DNA from 3 places in the Streptomyces sp. NPDC006261 genome. Region 1 is predicted to be linked to each of the others. Evidence: riboswitches for the same ligand, from Rfam matches in the RefSeq annotation. Region 1 holds a riboswitch; each other region holds the start of a gene.

What was found. A riboswitch is a leader RNA that binds a small molecule or an ion and turns the genes downstream of it on or off. The one in region 1 is predicted to bind cyclic di-AMP.
Positions count from the first base shown of each region.
Region 2: another riboswitch for cyclic di-AMP. It lies ahead of ABZ154_RS01750 (M23 family metallopeptidase); the one in region 1 lies ahead of ABZ154_RS07885 (transglycosylase family protein).
Region 3: another riboswitch for cyclic di-AMP. It lies ahead of ABZ154_RS21500 (NlpC/P60 family protein); the one in region 1 lies ahead of ABZ154_RS07885 (transglycosylase family protein).

Region 1 covers NZ_JBEXSI010000009.1:76,044-83,183, reverse strand. The annotation lists gene ABZ154_RS07900 (DUF501 domain-containing protein) at 1-241, opposite strand, end outside; gene ABZ154_RS07895 (septum formation initiator family protein) at 307-777, opposite strand; gene eno (phosphopyruvate hydratase) at 888-2,168, opposite strand; gene ABZ154_RS07885 (transglycosylase family protein) at 2,518-3,234, opposite strand; cyclic di-AMP (ydaO/yuaA leader) riboswitch at 3,240-3,436, opposite strand; gene ABZ154_RS07880 (transglycosylase family protein) at 3,728-4,792, opposite strand; gene ABZ154_RS07875 (cytochrome P450) at 4,957-6,264, opposite strand; gene ABZ154_RS07870 (nucleoside triphosphate pyrophosphohydrolase) at 6,261-7,140, opposite strand, start outside.
Region 2 covers NZ_JBEXSI010000002.1:111,370-118,509, forward strand. The annotation lists gene ABZ154_RS01745 (pitrilysin family protein) at 1-735, shown strand, start outside; cyclic di-AMP (ydaO/yuaA leader) riboswitch at 959-1,125, shown strand; gene ABZ154_RS01750 (M23 family metallopeptidase) at 1,139-1,954, shown strand; gene ABZ154_RS01755 (GntR family transcriptional regulator) at 2,178-2,885, shown strand; gene ABZ154_RS01760 (HPr family phosphocarrier protein) at 3,069-3,350, opposite strand; gene ABZ154_RS01765 (GNAT family N-acetyltransferase) at 3,515-6,448, shown strand; gene ABZ154_RS01770 (DUF5998 family protein) at 6,527-7,123, shown strand; gene ABZ154_RS01775 (nucleotide pyrophosphatase/phosphodiesterase family protein) at 7,123-7,140, shown strand, end outside.
Region 3 covers NZ_JBEXSI010000032.1:30,789-37,928, forward strand. The annotation lists gene ABZ154_RS21500 (NlpC/P60 family protein) at 1-1,124, opposite strand, end outside; cyclic di-AMP (ydaO/yuaA leader) riboswitch at 1,123-1,289, opposite strand; gene pcrA (DNA helicase PcrA) at 1,570-4,011, shown strand; gene ABZ154_RS21510 (peptidoglycan DD-metalloendopeptidase family protein) at 4,130-5,860, opposite strand; gene ABZ154_RS21515 (alpha/beta fold hydrolase) at 6,065-6,913, opposite strand.

The sequences.
Region 1 (7,140 bases):
CGTTCGCCTCCAGCGTGCCGATCGCCGAGGCCGCCCGGGGGCAGGTCAGGTAGTACGTCGTCGGGAACGGCGTGCCGTCCTCCAGACGGGGCTGGGTCTCCACCACGTCCGGGTTGCCGCACGGGCAGCGGTGCGCGATGGCGCGCAGGCCGCGCGGCGGACGGCCGAGCTGCTGCTCGAACGCGGCGATGTCCGCGTCGGTGGGCTTGGTGGACTCGGTCTGCGGAGGGGGCGTTTCCATGCCTGCCTTGGTTCTGCTCGAAAGCTCGTCGGAGGGAAGGGAAAGGTCGTCGGAGAGAAGGGGCGTCAGTCGCGGTCGGCGCTGTCCACGCCGTCCCAGACGTTCGAGTGCCAGGGGCGGTGGTTCGCGCCCGGCTCCCCGCGGCGGTCCTCGCCCGCGTCGGGGTCGGCCACGGTGTAGCCGGTCTCCCCGGGAAGTACGTAATGAAGGTGCTGGCGGGCCAGGCGCATGATGTAGGCGTCGTCCTGGAGCCGCGCCTTCTCGTCCCGCAGCTCCTCGGTGCGCTGCGCCGCCTGGCGCGAGAGCCGCTCCTGCTCGGCGATCTCGTCGCGCTGGGAGACGTACTGACGCATCGGGTAGGCGAGCGCGACCACCAGGGAGCAGACCACCAGCGCCAGGAACGCGGCCCGGCCGGTGAGCCGGGAGCGGCGGGCCTGGCGGCGGTTCTGGGAGCGGTACACGCGGGCCGCGGTCTGCTCGCCGAGCAGTCGCAGCCTGGTCGCGGTGGAGAACCGGTCGCGGTCCTTCCCGGCCATGTCTCCCGCCTCCCCGTTACGCACGTCCGTCCCCGCACACGGTACGGGACCGGGTGCGGGGACGGGCGGAGGCTACCGTCTCGGGGCTGCGGGTCAGCCCTGAGAAGGGATCAGCCCTTGAAGCGCGGGAAGGCGGAACGGCCCGCGTACACCGCGGCGTCGTCGAGGATCTCCTCGATGCGCAGCAGCTGGTTGTACTTGGCGACGCGGTCCGAGCGGGCCGGGGCGCCGGTCTTGATCTGGCCGCAGTTCACGGCGACGGCGAGGTCGGCGATGGTGACGTCCTCGGTCTCACCGGAGCGGTGCGACATCATGCACTTGAAGCCGTTGCGCTGGGCCAGCTCGACGGCGTCGAGGGTCTCGGTCAGCGAACCGATCTGGTTGACCTTGACGAGCAGGGCGTTGGCGGAGCCCTCCTCGATGCCGCGGGCCAGGCGCTCCGGGTTGGTGACGAAGAGGTCGTCGCCGACGATCTGGACCTTGGCGCCCAGGCGGTCGGTGATGACCTTCCAGCCGGCCCAGTCGTCCTCGTACAGCGGGTCCTCGATGGAGACCAGCGGGTACGCGGAGACGAGCTCCTCGTAGTACTCGGTCATCTCGGCGGCCGAGCGGGACTTGCCCTCGAACTCGTAGACGCCGTCCTTGTAGAACTCGGACGCGGCGACGTCGAGCGCGAGCCCGATGTCGCGGCCCGGGACGTAACCGGCCTCCTTGATGGCCTCGACGATGAGGTCCAGGGCGGCGCGGTTGGACTCCAGGTTCGGGGCGAAGCCGCCCTCGTCGCCGAGTCCGGTGGACAGGCCCTTGGTCTTGAGGACCTTCTTCAGCGTGTGGTAGACCTCCGCGCCCCAGCGCAGGGCCTCGGAGAAGGACTCCGCGCCGATCGGGGCGATCATGAACTCCTGGATGTCCACGTTGGAGTCGGCGTGCGAGCCGCCGTTCAGGATGTTCATCATCGGAACGGGCAGCAGGTGCGCGTTCGGGCCGCCGAGGTAGCGGAAGAGCGGCAGGTCGGACGCCTCGGATGCGGCGTGCGCGACGGCGAGCGAGACACCGAGGATGGCGTTCGCGCCGAGCGAGGCCTTGTTCTCGGTGGCGTCCAGGTCGAACATCGCCTGGTCGATGAGGCGCTGCTCGGTGGCGTCGTACCCGACGAGCTCCGGGCCGATCTGCTCGATGACGGCGAGGACGGCCTTCTCCACGCCCTTGCCCATGTAGCGGTTGGGGTCACCGTCGCGAAGCTCGATGGCCTCGAACGCACCGGTGGAGGCGCCGGACGGAACGGCAGCACGGCCCGTGCTGCCGTCGTCGAGGCCAACCTCGACCTCGACCGTGGGGTTGCCCCGGGAGTCGAGGATTTCCCTGGCTACGACGACGTCGATGGACGGCACGAGGCATCTCCTTCTGGGATATGACGCTGGTTGTGCAGGGTCACTGTGGCCTTGCGACACGAGCCTAACCGGCCCGGCCGTGTCAGTCGGCCGACCGCCCGTCTCCTGGGACGAAAAAGGACCCAAGGGTCAGCATCACGGGACAAATCTCTAGAAATCTACTAGGCAGTAACAAGTGTTGACGACAAGAGGTGAACGCATCCCCCCCTCGCATCCCCCTCGCGCGGCTCGCCTCCCTCCCACGGAAAGACCCCGGCCCGGCACGCACGGGGGAGAGCGCGCCGGGCCGGGGAGCCGTGCGAGGGAGGGTGCCGCCGGACCCCCTCCCTCCGGGGAGGAGAGGCGGCTGTTACTTCAGGTGGAGCTGCTGACCCGGGAAGATCAGGTCCGCGTCCTTGACGATGTCGTCGTTGAGCTTGAAGAGCTTGCTCCAGCCGCCCTTGACGCCTTCCTTCTGAGCGATCTTGCTCAGGGTGTCGCCGGGCTCGACCTTGTACTCGCCGTCGCCCTTCTGGACCTTCTCACCGGTCGGGGTGGTGACGGTCTTCTTGGAGCTCTCGGCCTTGGGGGCGGCCGGGGCGGTGCGCTGCTCGCTGCGCGTGGTGGGCTGCTCGGCCTTGCGCTCGGGCTGCGCCTTCTCGGGCTTGCTCGCGGACTGGCCGGAGCCGGTGTTCACGCCCGGGTCCACACCGTCGTTGGTGAGGCCGCCGGCGCCGGCGCAGGCCCAGGCACCCGGACCCTGCATGTCGAGGAGCTTCTCGGCGGTGGCGATCTGCTGGTCCTTGGAGGCCAGGTCGGCACGGGAGGCGTACTGCGTACCGCCGGCGGCGGCCCAGCTCGACTGCGAGAACTGCAGCCCGCCGTAGTAGCCGTTGCCGGTGTTGATGGACCAGTTGCCGCCCGACTCGCACTGGGCGACGGCGTCCCAGGTCTCGACGGAGGCGGCGGAAGCGTTGGTCGCGCCCATCAGCGGGACGGCGACGGCGGCACCGGTGATGCCCGCGAGGGTGGCGAAACGGACGGTCTTCGAGGGGCGGCGGTGCTTGCCCTTGCTGTTAAGCAGCATGGAACGAATCTCCTCACCGACGCCTACGAGGTGAGCTGTCGGGTTCGGGCTGATGAGTTGCCCGGTCGCGCGACCTTGCACGCGACTTCACCCCAAGCCGTTCCCGTGCGTCCCGACTTCGAAGGGACTGCCCTTCGAAGGGGCTGCACGGACCCGGCGGCCTACCTGGGTCCCCCGCTCCTGCCTACGGCGCTTTACGCGTCTGTTCCCTTCGACCGACGGCAGGATTCGGCGTGACGGTCGACGGGGCCCGCGGTGCGAGCGGTTCCGACCGTAAACACAGGCAACCCCGACATTCAAAGATGGACATACTAGTCCAATTGGCGCTTACTTGCTCACCCTGACGGATCGTTTCCGCAGGTCGGAGGGGATCTGCACCGTGCGGGCGGACGCGACACGCCAGTTGCAGCAAAGAGACCCATGTCTCACTTACGCATAAGTGGACATAGGTCTCTGAACTACCCGCGATTTTGGGGTGTTTTCCCGAATTCGATCAGTTGGCGGCGGGCGCCTCGGCGCTCGCCCCGGCGCTCGCCCCGGCACCTTCCCCGGCGCTCTGACCCAGACCCAGATCCAGGCTCTGGCCGGGCAGGATCAGGTCCGGGTCGGAGCCCAGGAGGTCCTTGTTGGCCTCGTACAGGCCGGTCCAGCCCTGGGGAAGCTCCTGGGCGTCGGCGATGGCCCAGAGGCTGTCCCCGGGCTGCACGGTGTAGCCGCCGTGGGCGACCGCACTGCCGTCACGCGCGTCACCCTCGCCCCGCGAGGCGTGCCGGCCGGACTCCCGGGGGCCGTCCCCCCGGCCGACCGCACCGGTCTCCTCTGGGGCGGGAGTGCCCCGATGCTTGCCGCCGGTGCGGTCGGCGCCCTCGGAGGCGTCGGGGGCGGAGGCGGAGGGCTGCGAGGCGTCAGGAGACCCAGGGGTTCCGGTCTTTCCGGTTGCCGGGGGCGCGGAAGGCTTCACCGAGGGGTCGAGCGTGTCGCCGCCCTTCTTCTCACCCTTGCCGCTTCCGCCCGCCTGACCGGTCGAGCCCGTGGTGTCGGTCGAGCCCGTCCTACCGGTCGAACCCGTGCCGGAACCTTCCCGTTCACCCTTTCCACCCGCTTCGTCCGAGGGTGCGGTCGTCGGATCCTGGGTGGGGTCGGCGGAGGGCGCGGTACCGGGGTCGACACCGGGCAGGCTGCCGTCCACCGCGAGGCCCGAGATCACCGCGCAGCTCGGCCACGCCTGCGGCCCCTGGTCGCGCAGGACCTCCTCGGCGACGGATATCTGCTGCGAGCGGCTGGCCAGGTCGGCCCGCTCCGCGAAGGCGTCGCCGCCGTACGCCGACCAGGTCTCCTGCGAGAACTGGAGCCCGCCGTAGTAGCCGTTGCCGAGGTCGGCACTCCACATGCCGCCGCTCTCGCACTCCGCGACCCGGTCCCAGGTGGTGGCGTCGGCTGCGTGTGCGCCCGCCGCGCCGAGGAGCGGAATGGCGATGGCCGATCCGGTCACGCCTGCGGCGACGACGATGGCGGGTGCCTGACGAGGGCGGCGGTGTCTGCCGTTCGCGGAGCCCATGGGGTATGCCTTCCGTGCGACTGACAAGCAGGAACTGAGGAGCATGAAGCTGTTGAACAAGTGACGGACGGGCCAAGAGTGAACAGTGGCCGACGCGTCGAACCGTGAACCTAGCGGGACTCGAACGCATGTCACAAGTCGATGCAGCGCAGATCACGTGAAAGTCACAGAGGTGACCGCGTGTCACTTTTTTCGAGGCGGCGTCCGGGCTCGAATTCCACCGGCAGGGTGCGCAGTCCGCGCATGATGAGCCCGCCGCGCCAACGCAAATCGGCCGGTTCCGCAGCAAGTCGCAGGCCAGGAAGGCGTCTCAGCAGCGTCGCCACCGCGGCCTGGCCCTCCAGCCGGGCCAGCGGTGCTCCCAGGCAGTAGTGGATGCCGTGACCGTAACCGAGGTGCTGATTGTCACTCCGTGAGAGGTCGAGCACGTCCGGATCCACGAACCGGTCCGGGTCCCGGTCGGCCGCCGCCAGCACCACGAGCACCGGGTCCCCGGCCGCGATCCCCCGCCCGCCGAGCGTCAGCGCCTCGGTGGCGTACCGCCAGGTCGCGAGCTCCACCGGCCCGTCGAACCGGAGCAACTCCTCGATCCCGGTGGCCAGCAGCGCGCTCTCCCCCGCCGCCAGGGATGCCTCAAGCCGGGCGCGCTGCTCGGGGTGGCGCAGCAGGGCGTACGTGCCGTTGCCGATGAGGTTGACCGTCGTCTCGAAACCGGCGAAGAGCAGGATGAAGGCCATCGCCGCGGCCTCGTTCTCGGTGAGGTGCTCGCCGTGGTCACTGGCCCGGATCAGCCCGGAGATCAGGTCGTCCCCGGGATTCTCCCTCTTCCGGTGGATGAGTTCGGCGAGATAGCCGCGCATCTTCTTCACCGACCGGGCCACCCCGCCGCGCGGCCCGCCGCCGTGGCGGATCATCATGCCCGCCCAGTCCCGGAAGTCGTCCTGGTCCTCGCGCGGGACGCCGAGCAGCTCGCAGATGGCGTAGATGGGGAGCGGGAAGGCGAAGTCGTGGATCAGGTCCGCCTTCCCCTCTTCGACGAAGCGATCGATGAGCCGGTCCGTCAGCTCCTGCACCCGGGGCGCGAACTCCGCCACCCGGCGCGGGGTGAACGCCTTGGAGACGAGCCGGCGCAGCCGCGTGTGGTCCGGCGGGTCGATGTTGAGCAGATGCGTCATCAGCTCCGCCGCGCGCTCCCCCGGGATCCCCGTCTTCCCCTTGGCCGCCGCGGACCCGGCGTGGTTCGCCGGGTTCTTGGAGAGCCGCGCGTCGGCGAGCGCCTGCTTGGCGTCCCCGTACCGGGTCACGAGCCACGCCTCGACCCCGCTGGGCAGCGCGGTGCGGTGCACGGGGCTGTGCTCGCGGAGCCAGGCGTAGGCGGGGTAGGGGTCGGTGGCGAACTCCCAGGTGAAGAGTCGGGGGGCGTCTTCGGGCGTCGAGGAGGTGTTGTGGGGGCAGGCGGGGGTGTCGGTCACTCCCTGACGGTATCGGGCGGGGTGACGGGTCCTCCGCCCTCCGCCGCCACGATCGCGTCCCTATAAGCGCGCGCCGCCGCGCGCAGGGCGGCCTCCGGGTCCGTGCCGTTCGCCTCGGCGCGTACGGCGAGGGCGAGGAGCTCGTAGCCGATGGTGTCGCCGGTGGGAAGGGGGACGTCGAGTCCGGCCGTACGGACGCGGCTGCCGAGCTTCGCGGCGAGGGCCAGGCCGGGCTGGCCGAGGGGGATGCCCTCGGTGACCGAGGTGCGCTGCTTCTCGATCGCCTTCGTGCGCAGCCAGTGCGCGTGGACGTCCTCCGGGGTCTCGGCGCTCTCGTCGCCGAAGACGTGCGGGTGGCGGTGGATCAGTTTCTCGACGAGTCCGCCCGCCACGTCGTCGACGGCGAACGGCTCCTCGGGATCCTCCTCCGCGATGCGCGCGTGGAAGACGACCTGGAGCAGGACGTCGCCGAGCTCCTCGCGCAGCTCGTCCCGGTCGCCGTCCTCGATCGCCTCGACCAGTTCGTACGCCTCCTCGATGGCGTACTTGGCGAGGCCCTCGTGCGTCTTCTGCGAGGTCCAGGGACACTCGCGGCGGATCCGGTCCATGACCTGGACCAGGTCCAGGAGGCGGGCGCCGGGCAGGTCGTACGAGCCGGGGAGCAGCTCCAGGTCCGGCATGGCCACCCGGCCCGAGCCGCCGAGCCGGGCCAGGCCGTCGGTCAGCCGGCTGTCCCCCTCACCACCGGCCAGGACGACGACGCTCCGGCCGCCCGCGCAGGCGGCGACCAGCTCGTCGGCGGAGGGCGCCGCGTGCTCGACGCGGACGCCCGCCTCGCGGAGGTAGGGCAGCTGCGGGTGGTCCGGGTCGGGGTTG
Region 2 (7,140 bases), on a different contig from region 1:
GGCATCGACCTGGACGCCCTGCTCGCCGACACCCTCGGTGACTGGTCGGGCAACGCGGGCCAGGCCCGTCCGGTCCCGCCGATCACCGCCGACGACACCGGCCGTGTGGTCATCGTGGACCGCCCCGGCGCGGTACAGACCCAGCTGCTGATCGGCCGCATCGGCGCCGACCGGCACGAGCGCGTCTGGCCGGCCCAGGTGCTCGGCGCGTACTGCCTGGGCGGCACGCTCACCTCCCGGCTGGACCGGGTGCTGCGCGAGGAGAAGGGTTACACCTACGGCGTACGCGCCTTCGCCCAGGTTCTGCGCTCCACCGGCCCCGACTCGGGCGGCGCGGCGATGCTCGCCATCAGCGGTTCGGTGGACACCGAGTCCACCGGCCCGGCGCTGGAGGACCTCTGGAAGGTCCTGCGGACGCTGGCGGCCGAGGGGCTGACCGACGCCGAGCGCGAGACGGCCGTGCAGAACCTGGTGGGCGTCGCCCCGCTGAAGTTCGAGACGGCCGCCTCGGTCGCGAGCACGCTGGCCGACCAGGTCGAGCAGCACCTGCCCGACGACTACCAGGCCCAGCTGTACGCCCGCCTCGCCGAGACGGGCACCGTGGAGGCGACCGCGGCCGTGGTCAGTGCCTTCCCGGTGGACCGGCTGGTCACGGTCCTGGTGGGGGACGCGGCCCAGATCGCGGAGCCGGTGAAGGCGCTCGGCATCGGCGAGGTGACCGTCGTCAGCGGCTGACGCGTCGTCGGTACACAACAGGACGAAGAGGACCCCGGCGGAGTGCGATCCGCCGGGGTCCTCGCATTTGTCCGTTAAGGGCTATTCATTCCATTCATTGGAGAGAGCGCATATATGCCCTGTGGGATGCGCGACAAATCGCCCTGTCCGTTTGGTGGCGGGAAGCCGCCCCGCCTAGCGTCGGCCCAGCTGTCCGTAACCCGTATGCCGCATCCGCGGCGCCGGGCAGCCATCGCCGAGTCCCCGTCAGGCGCGAGCCTGGGGAGCCGGGGACCCACGCAGTCCCTGGGGTGAATCGGATCCCCGTGCCGTGACCCGGCGCGGAGCTCCGTAGGAGACCTTCCTGCTCCGAACCCGTCAGCTAACCCGGTAGGCGAGAAGGAAGGAAAGGATCAGCCCCTCCATGGCGTTCACCCGTGCCACCGGGAAGCACCGTGCCCCGAGCCGCCTGACGCGCCGCAGCGCCCAGGTCGCCGGCGTCGCGGCCCTGGCCACCACCGGAGTCCTCGGCTCCCTGGCCTCCCCGGCCGTCGCAGCGGACTCCGAGGCCCCCAAGACCGTCGAGACTGGACTCACGCAGGCCGTCGCCCTCGACGCCACGCTCGCCGAGCAGATCGACGCCCAGGCCCGGGCGCAGCACCAGCAGGCCGAAGCCATCGCCAAGGCGAAGGCCAAGGCGGCCGCCGAAGCCAAGGCCAAGGCCGCGAAGGCCAAGGCGAAGGCCGAGGCCCAGCGCAAGGCCGACGCCCGCGCCAAGGAGGTGCGCGAGGAGAAGGCCCGGGCCGCCCGCGCCGCCGAGCGCGCCCGCCTCAACGCCTTCCACCTCCCGGTCGCCGGCTCGTACGTCACCACCGGCTACAAGTCGGGTGGCGCGCTCTGGTCCTCCGGCAGCCACTCCGGCGTGGACTTCCGCGCAGCCTCCGGCAGCTCCGTCGTCGCGGTCGGCGCCGGTACGGTCGTCGAGGCAGGCTGGGGCGGCGCGTACGGCAACAACATCGTGCTCCGGATGACGGACGGCACCTACACCCAGTACGGCCACCTCTCTTCGATCGGCGTCTCCGTCGGCCAGAGCGTCACCTCCGGCCAGCAGATCGGCCTTTCCGGCTCCACCGGCAACTCCACCGGCCCGCACCTCCACTTCGAGGCCCGGACCACCCCGGAGTACGGCTCGGACATGGACCCGGTCGGCTACCTGCGCTCGCACGGTCTGAGCCTCTGACCCCACCTCGCGCGACGCCCGACTTCCGAAGGCCCCGGTTTGCCGCCGGGGCCTTCGGTATGCGCCGGGGAAAGCCCAGTACCGAGTCGCTCCCGCCCCGGCCCTGGCCAGAAGATATCCAGCAACTCCGGCCTGCCATCGGAAATTGCGGCAGACTGCAATAGAGTCACGGAACAGGCGTCGGCCGGCCGCGTTTCGCGGGGATCAAGGCGGAGGTTCGGACATGCGCGTTCCCGCGCACTCGGTATGCACGGCAATCCGTGACGACATCGTCTCCGGTGTCTACGAGCGCGGCAGCCGCCTCACCGAAGAGCTGCTGGCGCGCCGGTACGGGGTCTCCCGCGTCCCGGTGCGCGAGGCGCTGCGCACCCTGGAGTCCGAGGGCTTCGTCGTCACCCGCAGGCACGCCGGGGCCTGTGTCGCCGAGCCCACCGAGCGGGAGGCCGCCGACCTGCTGGAGGTGCGGATGCTCCTGGAGCCGCTCGGTGCGGCCCGGGCCGCCCAGCGCCGCACGGAGGCCCACCTGAAGGTGCTCCGCGGCCTGGTCAGACTGGGCCAGGAGCGGGCCCGCCGGGGCGAAGGGGAGGATCTGCGGTCGCTGGGCGGCTGGTTCCACGAGACCCTCGCCCAGGCCTCCGGCAGCCCCGGTCTCATCGCCCTGCTCACCCAGCTCCGACACAAGATCGCCTGGATGTACGCTGTCGAGCAGCCGGCCCGCCCGGTCGACTCCTGGGCCGAGCACGGGGCCATCGTGGACGCGGTGGCGCGCGGCGACACGGAACGGGCCAGGGTGCTGACCGCCCAGCATGCGGAACGAGCCGCCGGGGCACACCGGCTGCGCCGCCCGGACCGCCCCGGCCGGCGAGCGGCGCCGCCGCCCCGGGTGAGTTCTTCGCAACACGGCGTAAACATCGCGGGTGCCCGTCATTAACAAGGGCACCGTATACAAAGAGAAGTAATTGCCGAGGGCTTTATCCATGCTGCCTGAATAAGGCCCTGAGTGAGCCAAGCTCTGAGGGGGCGACGCATCGGCGTCAGAAATAACGAAAGAGCCGTGGCCCCCCTCGGGGAACCACGGCTCAGGGTCCGTCGCCGTTGTGCGGTCTCGGGTTCCTCAGACGGTCTCGGGAAGCTCTTCGAGTCCCTCGGCGACCAGCTTCGCCAGACGGTCCAGGGCGGCCTCGGCGTCGTCCGCGTCGGACGCGAGCACGATCTCCTCGCCACCCTGCGCACCCAGACCCAGCACCGCGAGCATGGAGGCGGCGTTGACCGGGTTGCCGTCGGCCTTGGCGATCGTCACGGGGACGCCGGAAGCCGTGGCGGCACGGACGAAGATGGAAGCGGGGCGGGCGTGCAGGCCCTCGGCCCAACCGACGTTTACGCGGCGCTCAGCCATGGTTCTGCCCTTCACATATCAACGGTTGTCTAGACCAGTCTCTCATGCGGTGCGCAATGCTGTGCCCGGCCTCCCTCCCCTCCGGCACGCCTGGCCGGGGTGGTCCTCACACTGCCCCGGTACCGATCCCTCCGCGACCGGGATACCGGCCGTAGGCTTTGCCCATGGAGCCCACGCCGGAGCAGAGTCCGCATCACGCGTACCCCGATCACTGGGAAGCGGACGTGGTGCTCCGCGACGGTGGCACCGCACGCATCAGACCGATCACCACGGACGATGCCGAACGGCTGGTCAGCTTCTACGAGCAGGTCTCCGACGAGTCGAAGTACTACCGGTTCTTCGCACCGTACCCCCGCCTTTCCGACCGGGACGTGCACCGCTTCACCCATCACGACTACGTCGACCGGGTGGGACTGGCCGTCACGATCGGCGGCGAGTTCATCGGAACCGTCCGCTTCGACCGCATCAACGAACAGGGCAGGCCCGCCTCCGCCCCCGCCGACGAGGCCGAGGTCGCCTTCCTCGTCCAGGACGCCCACCAGGGCCGTGGCGTCGCCTCGGCCCTGCTCGAACACATCGCCGCCGTCGCCCGCGAGCGCGGCATCCGACGCTTCGCCGCCGAGGTGCTCCCCGCCAACAACAAGATGATCAAGGTGTTCCGGCACGCCGGCTACACCCAGCAGCGCAGCTTCGAGGACGGCTCCGTCCATCTCACCCTCGACCTCGAACCCACCGAGAAGTCCCTCGCCGTCCAGCGCGGCCGCGAACAGCGCGCCGAGGCCCGCTCGGTGCAGCGTCTCCTCGCCCCCGGCTCAGTCGCGGTGATCGGCACCGGCCGCACGCCCGGGGGAGTGGGCCGCACGGTCCTGCGCAACCTCCTCGCCGCCGGCTTCACCGGCCGCACCTACGCCGTGAACCGCGCCTTCGACGAGGGCCTCGCTACCCTCGACGGAATTTCCGCCCACCGCTCGCTCGGCGAGATCGGCGAGCAGATCGACCTCGCCGTCATCGCGGTCCCCGCCCACCGGGTCCCCGAGGCGGTCGCCGACTGCGGCGAGCACGGCGTCCAGGGCCTCGTCGTCCTCTCCGCCGGTTACGCCGAGCGGGGCTCCGCCGGCCGCGAGCTCCAGCGCGAACTGGTCCGCCAGGCCCGCTCGTACGGCATGCGGATCATCGGCCCCAACGCCTTCGGCATCATCAACACCGCCGAATCCGTCCGGCTGAACGCCTCCCTCGCACCCGAGTCGCCCGCCCGCGGCCGGATCGGCCTGTTCACCCAGTCCGGCGCGATCGGCATCGCCCTCCTCTCCGGCCTCCACCGGCGCGGCGCGGGCCTCTCCTCGTTCATCTCGGCGGGCAACCGGGCCGACGTCTCCGGCAACGACTTCCTTCAGTACTCGTTCGAGGACCAGGACACCGACGTCGCCCTCCTCTACCTCGAATCGCTCGGCAACCCCCGCAAGTTCACCCGCCTCGCCCGCCGCACCGCCGCCGTGAAGCCCGTCGTCGTGGTGAAGGGCGCCCGGCACAGCGGCACCAACCCGCCCGGCCACGCCGTCCCGGTCAGCCGCATCCCCGACGCCACCGTCTCCGCGCTGATGCGGCAGGCAGGCGTCATCAGGGTCGACACCGTGACCGAGATGGTGGACGCCGGACTGCTTTTGGCCGGCCAGCCGCTCCCGGCCGGACCCCGGGTCGCGATCCTCGGCAACTCCGAGTCCCTCGGCCTCCTCACGTACGACGCCTGCCTGGCCGAGGGACTCCGCCCGCGCCCGCCGCGCGACCTCACCACGGCCGCATCGCCGCAGGACTTCCGGGACGCGCTGGCCGAGGCGCTCGCCGACGGCACCTGCGACGCCGTGATCGTCACCGCCATCCCGTGGGTGGGGGAGAACGGCGAGGCCGAGACCGGTGACGGCGAGGTGCTGGCCGCCGCCCTGCACGGTGCGGCGGCCGGGGGACCCGCCAAGCCCGTCGCCGTCGTCCATGTGGAGATCGGCGGCCTCGCGGAGGCCCTCGCCGCGGCGAGCAGCACGGCCGCACCTCGCACCCGGCCCACGACGCTCGCCGCGCAGCCGTCCGGCTCGTCGGCGGCACCGACCGGCCCCGGCGCGGCCGCGACGGAACCCCCGGCGGCCGCCACGGAGGCCGAAGGAACCGGACAGGTCGAAGGAACCGCAGAAGGCGGAGGGAGCGGAGAGGCCGCAGGAGACGAACCCCCCGGCCGCATCCCCGCCTACCCCGCCGCCGAACGTGCCGTACGGGCCCTGGCCGAGGTCGTGAAGTACGCCCAGTGGCGGCGCCAGGCGGCCACGCCCGGCAAGGTGCCCGAGTTCCTGGACGAGACCACCGACGAGCCCGGCGCCGCCGCCCTGATCGGCACCCTGCTCGGCGCCACCCCCGACCCGCGCGGCCGCCCCCTCACCCACGACGAGGCCCGCGAGCTGCTCGGCCGTTACGGCATCCCCGTACGCCCCACGCTCCCCGCCCCGGACCCCGAGGCAGCCGTCGCCGCGGCCGCCCGCCTCGGCTACCCGGTGGCGCTGAAGACCACCGCGCCCCACCTGCGCCACCGTGCCGACCTCGGCGGCGTACGGCTGGATCTCGCCGACGAGGACGCGCTGCGCCGGGCGTACGGCGAGTTCACCGAGCTCCTCGGCAAGCCCGCCGAACTCCTCCCGGTCGTCCAGTCCATGGCCCCCCGTGGCGTCGACACGGTCGTACGGGCGTCCATCGACGCCGCAGCCGGGGCCATCCTCTCCTTCGGCCTCGCGGGCGCCCCCTCCGAGCTGCTCGGCGACACCGCGCACCGGCTGGTTCCGGCCACCGACCGCGACGCCGCCGAGCTGATCCGGTCGATCAAGGCGGCCCCGGTCCTCTTCGGCTGGCGCGGCTCGGCACCCGTGGACACCCCCGCCCTGGAGGAGCTGCTGCTGCGGCTGTCCCGGCTCGTCGACGACCACCCCGAAGTGGTCTCCGTGGCGCTGGAACCGGTGGTCGTGGCCCCCCAGGGCCTCACCGTGCTGGGCGCGAGCGTCCGCCTGGCCCCACCGCCCCCGCGCGGCGACCTCGGCCCCCGCCGCCTCCCCAGCTACTGACCCGCGCTGGGGCCTGCAGTCCGACGACAGGCCCCAGCGCGTCCCCGGCAGTCACCGGCCCCCCGTAGGATGGTGCGCATGGCAAAGACCGGTACGACGACCCAGGGGCTGCGCGCGGCGATCGAGCGCAGCGGCTACTACCCGGCCCTCGTGGCCGAGGCGGTCGAGGCCGCCGTCGGCGGAGAGCCGGTCGCTTCGTACCTGGTCCACCAGGAGACCACGTTCGACTCCAACGAGGTCCGCCGTCATGCCACGGTGCTCGTCCTGACCGGGCACCGGTTCATCGTCAGCCACACCGACGAGCAGGCCGCCGACACCAGCTCCCCGACGCCGTACGCCACCACCTCCACGGAGTCGGTCAAGCTCGACCGGATCTCCTCCGTCGTGGTCAGCCGGGTGGTGGCCAACCCGGAGAAGTACGTCGCGGGCACGCTGCCCCGCGAGGTCGTCCTCACCATCGGCTGGGGCGCCGTCTCCCGGATCGACCTGGAGCCCGCCGCCTGCGGCGATGCCAACTGCGAGGCCGACCACGGTTACACCGGCAGCTCCACCGCCGACGACCTGAGCCTGCGCGTCAGCGAGGCCGGGGACGGCCCCGACGCCGTCCGCCAGACCCTCGCCTTCGCCCAGTCGCTCTCCGAGGCCACGGCCGCCACCGCGGCGACCGGCCGGTGATGGCCCAGTCCGCCTGG
Region 3 (7,140 bases), on a different contig from region 1:
ATGCCGACGTGGCTGATGTCGTCGTAGAAGAAGACCAGGTCACCGGGCTGCAGGTCGGACGTGGCGACCCGGGTGCCCGCCTTCACCTGGTCCCAGGTGGTCCGGGGCAGTGTCACGCCGGCCTCCCGCCAGGCCGCCTGGGTCAGCCCCGAGCAGTCGTACGAGGCCGGGCCCGAGGCCCCCCACACGTACGGCTTCCCGATCTGGGCGCGGGCGAAGTCCAGCACCTTCTGGGCCTTCGCGGCGTAACTGCCGTCCGCCCCGGCTCCCGTTCCCGTACCGCTGCCGGATCCCGGGCTCGTCCCCGTCCCCGTACCGCTGCCGGAGCCGCTGTCTCCGCCGGACTCGTTCGCGGCCTCCTCGTTCGCGGCCTCCTCGCGCGCCTTCTTCTCCGCTTCCTCGCGCTCCTTGGCCTCGGCGGCCTGGCGGCGGGCCAGCTTCTGCGCCTTCTCCTTGGCCTCGGCCTCCTTCTTGCGCTCCAGCTCCGCCAGCCGTGCCTTCTCCTCGGCGGTCAGCCTCGACAGCAGCGTCCGGGCCTCCGTGAGCTTGTTCTGCACCTTCTGCTTGCTGGAGCGCAGCGCGGTCTGCGTCTCCGTGAGAGACTCCAGGCTCTTCACGGCCTCCGCGCGCTTCTTCGACGCCGCGGCCTGCTGCGTACGGAAGTCGTCGACGGCCTTCTGCTGCCGCTCCGTCGACCGGCTCATCAGCCGGCTCTGGTCGAAGTACGCCTGCGGGTCGTCCGCCAGGAAGAAGGTCGCGGTGGGCGTGATGCCGCCGGTGCGGTACTGCGCGGCCGCGTAGGACCCCAGCTCCCGGCGCGCCTCGTTGATCTTCTCGGTCCGCTTCGCCACGTCGGAGAGCAGCGTGTCGACCTTGGTGCGCTGGGCCGTGGAGGCGGTCCTCGCGCGGTTGTACTGCTGCGTCGCGCTGCCCGCCTGCCGGTAGAGCTCGTCGACCTTCTTCTGGACGTCCTCGATGGCCGGCTTCGGCTCGGCGGGGGCAGCGGTCGCGCTCTGCGTGGAGAGCAGTGTCACAGACGCCAGCGCGGCCGTCGTGAACCCGACGGCGGGGGTGGTGGTGCGCACCTTCGTGCGCGGCTTGCGATGCGATGCCAAGACCGGCATCTCCTTCCGTGGACCGCCTACCGGGTTAGCTGTCGGGTTCGGACGGAACGGAAGGCTGTCCTACGGTCCGGATGCGAGGGTACGGACCGATTCACCCCGGTTGTGCGTGTGGGTCCCCGGTTCCGAACTGCTGGGACGGCAGGACGGATTCGGCAGAGGTGACCGTGAGACGCGGTTCGTCTCAGGGAGATTACGGATCACCTGACCGAGCACGCTAGCCAACCGGTGGCTCCGCTGGGAAGGAGGATGAGCGATATGCCCGATACATTTTCGTGACCTCTTCGGATCGGAGGCCCCGCACCCCCTCCGACCGGGCACTCCTTCACGGAACGTCGACGTCCGCTCTCCGTGCGTACGGGTGACGTGGGGGTGCGGGCGGCTGCTTCCGACCGCTTCCCGGCTTCGGCGGAAGGTTGTCGGTGCGGCCGCCTAGACTCGGTAGGCGATGAGCAGCCTCTTTGACGACAGTTTCCTGACCGGCCTCCAGCCCACGGAGGACGGCCCGCCGCCGCCCCCCGAGGACCACGCACCCGACGCGGTGCCGGAGGGACTCTTCGAGGGCGTCTTCGACGCGCCCCCGCCGCCCCGGGACGGGTATTACCGGGACGGCCACCCGCGCCCCGTCATCGACGCCGCGGCGCTGCTCGGCGGGCTGAACACCGAGCAGCGCGCCGCCGTCGTGCACGCCGGGTCCCCGCTGCTCATCGTCGCCGGAGCCGGCTCGGGAAAGACCCGGGTGCTCACCCACCGCATCGCCCACCTGCTGGCCGAGCGCGGGGTGCACCCGGGGCAGATCCTCGCGATCACCTTCACCAACAAGGCCGCGGGCGAGATGAAGGAGCGCGTCGAGCAGCTGGTGGGCCCGCGCGCCAACGCCATGTGGGTCATGACCTTCCACAGCGCGTGCGTCCGGATCCTGCGCCGCGAGTCGAAGAAGCTCGGCTTCACCTCGTCGTTCTCGATCTACGACGCCGCCGACTCCAAGCGCCTGATGGCCCTGGTCTGCCGCGATCTCGACCTGGACCCCAAGCGCTTCCCGCCGAAGTCCTTCACCGCCAAGGTCTCCAACCTCAAGAACGAGCTCATCGACGAGGAGACCTTCGCCGGACAGGCAGTGGACGGTTTCGAGAAGACCCTGGCCCAGGCGTACGCGCTCTACCAGGCCCGCCTGCGCGAGGCCAACGCCCTGGACTTCGACGACATCATCATGACGACGGTCCACCTCCTCCAGGCCTTCCCGGACGTCGCCGAGCACTACCGCCGCCGCTTCCGCCACGTCCTGGTCGACGAGTACCAGGACACCAACCACGCCCAGTACACGCTGGTACGGGAGCTCGTCGGCCCGGCCGGAGAGGCCGCCGACGCCCCCGCCGAGCTGTGCGTCGTCGGTGACGCGGACCAGTCGATCTATGCCTTCCGGGGCGCGACCATCCGCAACATCCTCCAGTTCGAGGAGGACTATCCCGACGCGAAGACGATCCTCCTGGAGCAGAACTACCGCTCCACGCAGACGATCCTCTCCGCCGCCAACGCGGTCATCGAGCGCAACGAGAGCCGCCGCCCCAAGAACCTGTGGACCAACGCCGGCAGCGGCGCCCGCATCACCGGTTATGTGGCCGACACCGAGCACGACGAGGCGCAGTTCGTCGCCGACGAGATCGACCGGCTCACCGACGCGGGCGACGCCAAGGCGGGCGACGTCGCCATCTTCTACCGGACCAACGCCCAGTCCCGTGTCTTCGAAGAGATCTTCATCCGCGTCGGCCTGCCCTACAAGGTCGTCGGCGGCGTGCGCTTCTACGAGCGCAAGGAGGTCCGGGACGTCCTGGCCTACCTCCGCGTCCTCGCCAACCCCGAGGACACCGTCCCGCTGCGCCGCATCCTCAACGTTCCCAAGCGCGGCATCGGCGACCGTGCCGAGGCCATGATCGACGCCCTGTCGATGCGCGAGAAGATCTCCTTCCCGCAGGCGCTGCGCCGCGTCGACGAGGCGTACGGCATGGCGGCGCGCTCGTCCAACGCCGTCAAGCGCTTCAACACGCTGATGGAGGAGCTCCGTACGATCGTCGAGTCCGGAGCCGGACCCGCCGTCGTGCTGGAAGCCGTCCTGGAGCGAACGGGCTATCTCGCCGAGCTCCAGGCCTCCACCGACCCGCAGGACGAGACCCGTGTCGAGAACCTCCAGGAACTCGCGGCCGTCGCCCTCGAGTTCGAGCAGGAGCGCGGGGACGAGGAGGGCACCGGCACACTCGCGGAGTTCCTGGAGAAGGTCGCGCTGGTCGCCGACTCGGACCAGATCCCCGACGAGGACGAGGACGGCTCCGGCGTCATCACGCTGATGACCCTGCACACGGCGAAGGGTCTGGAGTTCCCGGTCGTCTTCCTCACCGGCATGGAGGACGGCGTCTTCCCGCACATGCGGGCCCTCGGCCAGACCAAGGAGCTGGAGGAGGAGCGGCGCCTGGCGTACGTCGGCATCACCCGTGCCCGCGAGCGGCTCTACCTGACCCGGGCCGCCATGCGCAGCGCCTGGGGCCAGCCCTCGTACAATCCGCCCTCGCGGTTCCTGGAGGAGATCCCGGACGCTCACCTGGAGTGGAAGCGCAAGGGCCCGATGGCCGCCCCGGCAGGCCCCACCTCGGGCATCACGTCCTCGCTCTCCTCCTCGCGCGCCCGCTCCGGCCCTTCGGGCTTCGCGACCCGGCGCGGCACGGAGAAGGCGACGGTCACGCTGGTGGTCGGGGACCGGGTCACGCACGACCAGTTCGGGCTGGGCACGGTGACGGCCGTCGAGGGGTTCGGCGACCAGGCGAAGGCGACGGTGGACTTCGGCGGCGAGCGCCCGAAGAAGCTGCTCCTGCGGTACGCGCCGGTCGAGAAGCTGTAGGACCGAGAAGCTGTAGGGCGAGCAGGAGAAGGGGGCGGGACGGCCGTCGAAGCCGTCCCGCCCCCTTCTCGTGTCCGTACGTGCTGTGTGTGTACGTGCTGTGGCGCCGCAGGTCTGCTCAGGTCGGGTTGACGCCGTGGCTCCGCAGCCACACCAGCGGGTCGATCGACGCACCGCCGCCGGGCCGGACCTCGAAGTGCAGGTGCGGGCCGGTGGAGTTGCCGGAGCTGCCCGCGTACGCGATGACGTCACCGGCCTTCACCGGGCCGGAGCGGATCTTGGTGCTGCTGAGGTGGCAGTACCAGGTCTCCGTGCCGTCGGCCATGGTCACGATCGCCATGTTGCCGTAGGCGCTGTTGTACTGGGTGCGCACGGTGCCGTCGGTCGCGGCCATCACCGGGGACCCGTACCCGACGGGGAAGTCGATGCCCGTGTGCACGGACATCCAGTTGACGCCCGCCTGGCCGTAGTAGGCGCTGAGCCCGTGCTGCTTGACCGGCAGGACGAACTTGGGGCGCAACGCCTCGCGGCGTGCGGCCTCCTCCTCGCGCTTCTTCTTCTCCTCCACCTGGCGCTGCTTCAGGTCGATGCGCTCCTGGGTGCGGCTCGCGCGCTGACGGAAGTCGTCGCTGCCCTCGGAGAGCTGCTCCAGCTGGCTGTCGAGCTTGTTGTTCGCGGCGACCGGCTCGACCGTGCTCGGGTCGGCGACGGCCAGCGAGGTGGTCTTCTCCTGCTTGTCCTCGTCGCTGATCCCGCTGACGGAGGCGGCCGCGATGCCAGCGACGCTCATCACACAGGCGGAGGGGACGGCGACGGTCAGGAGAGCGGACCGCTTGGCGGGGCTGCGGCGGCGCGCCCGGCTGCGCGGGGCGGGGGTGCGGACCACGGTGCGGTCCACGGAAAGCGGGGCGGGCCCCGGTGTGTCGCTGTCGTCGGGTGCGGGGGCGGCGTCCGGATCGGGTCCGGTGTCGTGGCCGGTGCCGAAGCCGGCCTCGACATCGGTTTCGAAGCCGGCTTCGAGCCCGCTCTCGATGACGGCGAACTCGGCGGTGCCGGCCTCTTCGGGTTCCTGCTGTTCGTACAGCTGATGCGATGTCTGTTCGGGCTCGTACGCGGCGCCCTCGGGCGTGGCGCCGGAGTTCCAGGCGGTCGCGTCGTAGGCGCCCGTGTCGTACGTCCCCGTGTCGTACGCGCCGGTGTCGTACACCCCGGTGGTATAGGCGGTGGTGCCGTTCGTGCCGGAACCGTCGGCGCCGACCGTCCCGTACGCGCCGGTGTCGTACGTACCCGTGTCGTACGTCCCTGCGTCGTGCGTGCCCGTGTCGTACGTCCCCGCGTCGTGCGTGCCCGTCTCGTAGGCGTCCGTCCCGTACGAACCGCCGGCCACGTATGCGGTGCCGGTGCCGTACGTGCCGGTGGCGTACGCGCCGGTGTCGTACCCGTCCGTCTCGTAGGCGCCGGTACCGCAGGGAGCTGTGCCGTACTCGGCCGCGGTGAACCCGGCGGTGGGGAACGCGCCCGTGTCGGCGGTCGCCCACTGGCCGGTCGGGTCCTGGTCGGAGGGCTGCCGCCAGGTGGGCGTGGCTCCGGTGTCCCACTGCTGGTGGGCGGTGGTCTGCGTCTGGGCGGCGTACGCGTCGTAGGTGACGGTCTGCTGCGCGCCCGTGTCCCAGGCGGAGGAGTCGTACGAGCCGCTGGGGGCACCGTAAGAGGTGTCGTAACCGGAAGCCGCGTAATCCGTGGTGTCGGAACCGCCAGGGAGGGAACCGAAGAGCGGGTCGGTGTCGAAGCTGCCGGTCGATCGGGTGTCGTACCCGACGGGCCCGGCGTGGGGGTGCTGGTCGTTCACCAACTTCTCTCTCGCCTCGGCAGCAGGACTGTTCTGGATCCCGGTGAGGGGGTCCCAGGGGGAAGCAGTGGCCGCGACTGTACCCGGCAGTATGTGAGGACGACAATCTTCGACAGGTTTTGCGTCCTCAGGAAACGGGCAATCGGCCGTCTTTCGGCGGACGGCAGGCAGAGGCTTGGCTCTATGTTCGAGAGTTGTTCTATTTTAAGCGACAGACGACGTTCCGGTTGAGGGTGCTGAGCTCGCCCGGGCCTCCTGTGACTCCAGAGCCTCACGGACCGCGGCGGCGACCGCCGGGTGCACCGGCAGCGCGAGATGCCCGATTCCGGTGACGCGTACGTTCACGGCGTCGAGGTCGGGATGGTCGACACAGGCCGTCTCGACCGGGACCATCACCTGGTCCAGTTCGCTCCAGAAGCTGACGAACCGGGTCCGGCACCCCGGGGCGGGGAGGCGCAGCTCCTCGATCAGCGGGGAGCCGCCGCGCATCTGCCGCACGATGGGGTGAACGCCGGCTCCGGGGGCGACGGCGGTGCCGCCGTGGGGGGTGCCGAGCGTGACGAGGGTGCGCACCCGGTGGTCGCCGCCCAGTCGTTGTACGTAATAGCGGGCGATCAGGCCGCCGAGGCTGTGCCCGACGATGTCGACCTCGCGCTGCCCGGTGCGGGCGCAGACCTCCTCCACGTGGCGGCCGAGCAGCTCGGCGGCGGTACGCAGGTCGCGGGTGAGCGGCGAGTAGTTGAGGGACGCCAGGTGGCGGCGGCCGTGCCGGGCGAGCGCGCGGCGCAGCAGGACGAAGACGGAGCGGTTGTCGATGAAGCCGTGCAGCAGGACGACGGGCCGTTCGGCGGCGGGGGAGCCGGACAGGGTGGGCGGGCCCGGCGGCGGGCCCGGGGCGCGGCGCTCCTGGGTGAGGCCGAAGGGGTAGGCGGCCAGGTGGCCGGTGAGGACCACGAGCTCCAGAACGGTGGCGCCGAGCAGTGCGGTGGGGAGCCGGGGGCCCGGAAGTCCGGGGAGGCGGGTCAGTAGGGAGAGGAAAGGGAGGACCTTCACGCCGACCTCCTGCACTGGCGCACCGGGAGGCGGCGATAGGCCGTACCACCTTGCCGTGCGGCTGGCGGCACGGTGGTACGGCGACCTCGTAGCGGCTCTCCCCGCGCCGGTCCCCGCGGCGGCCGGATTGCCGCGTTCTACGGGGGACGGCGCCTGGCGAACATGTCCCACGTGTGATTTCCCCCTCCCCGCCTGCCGCGAAACGGCGGCTTGCGGGATGCTGTGGA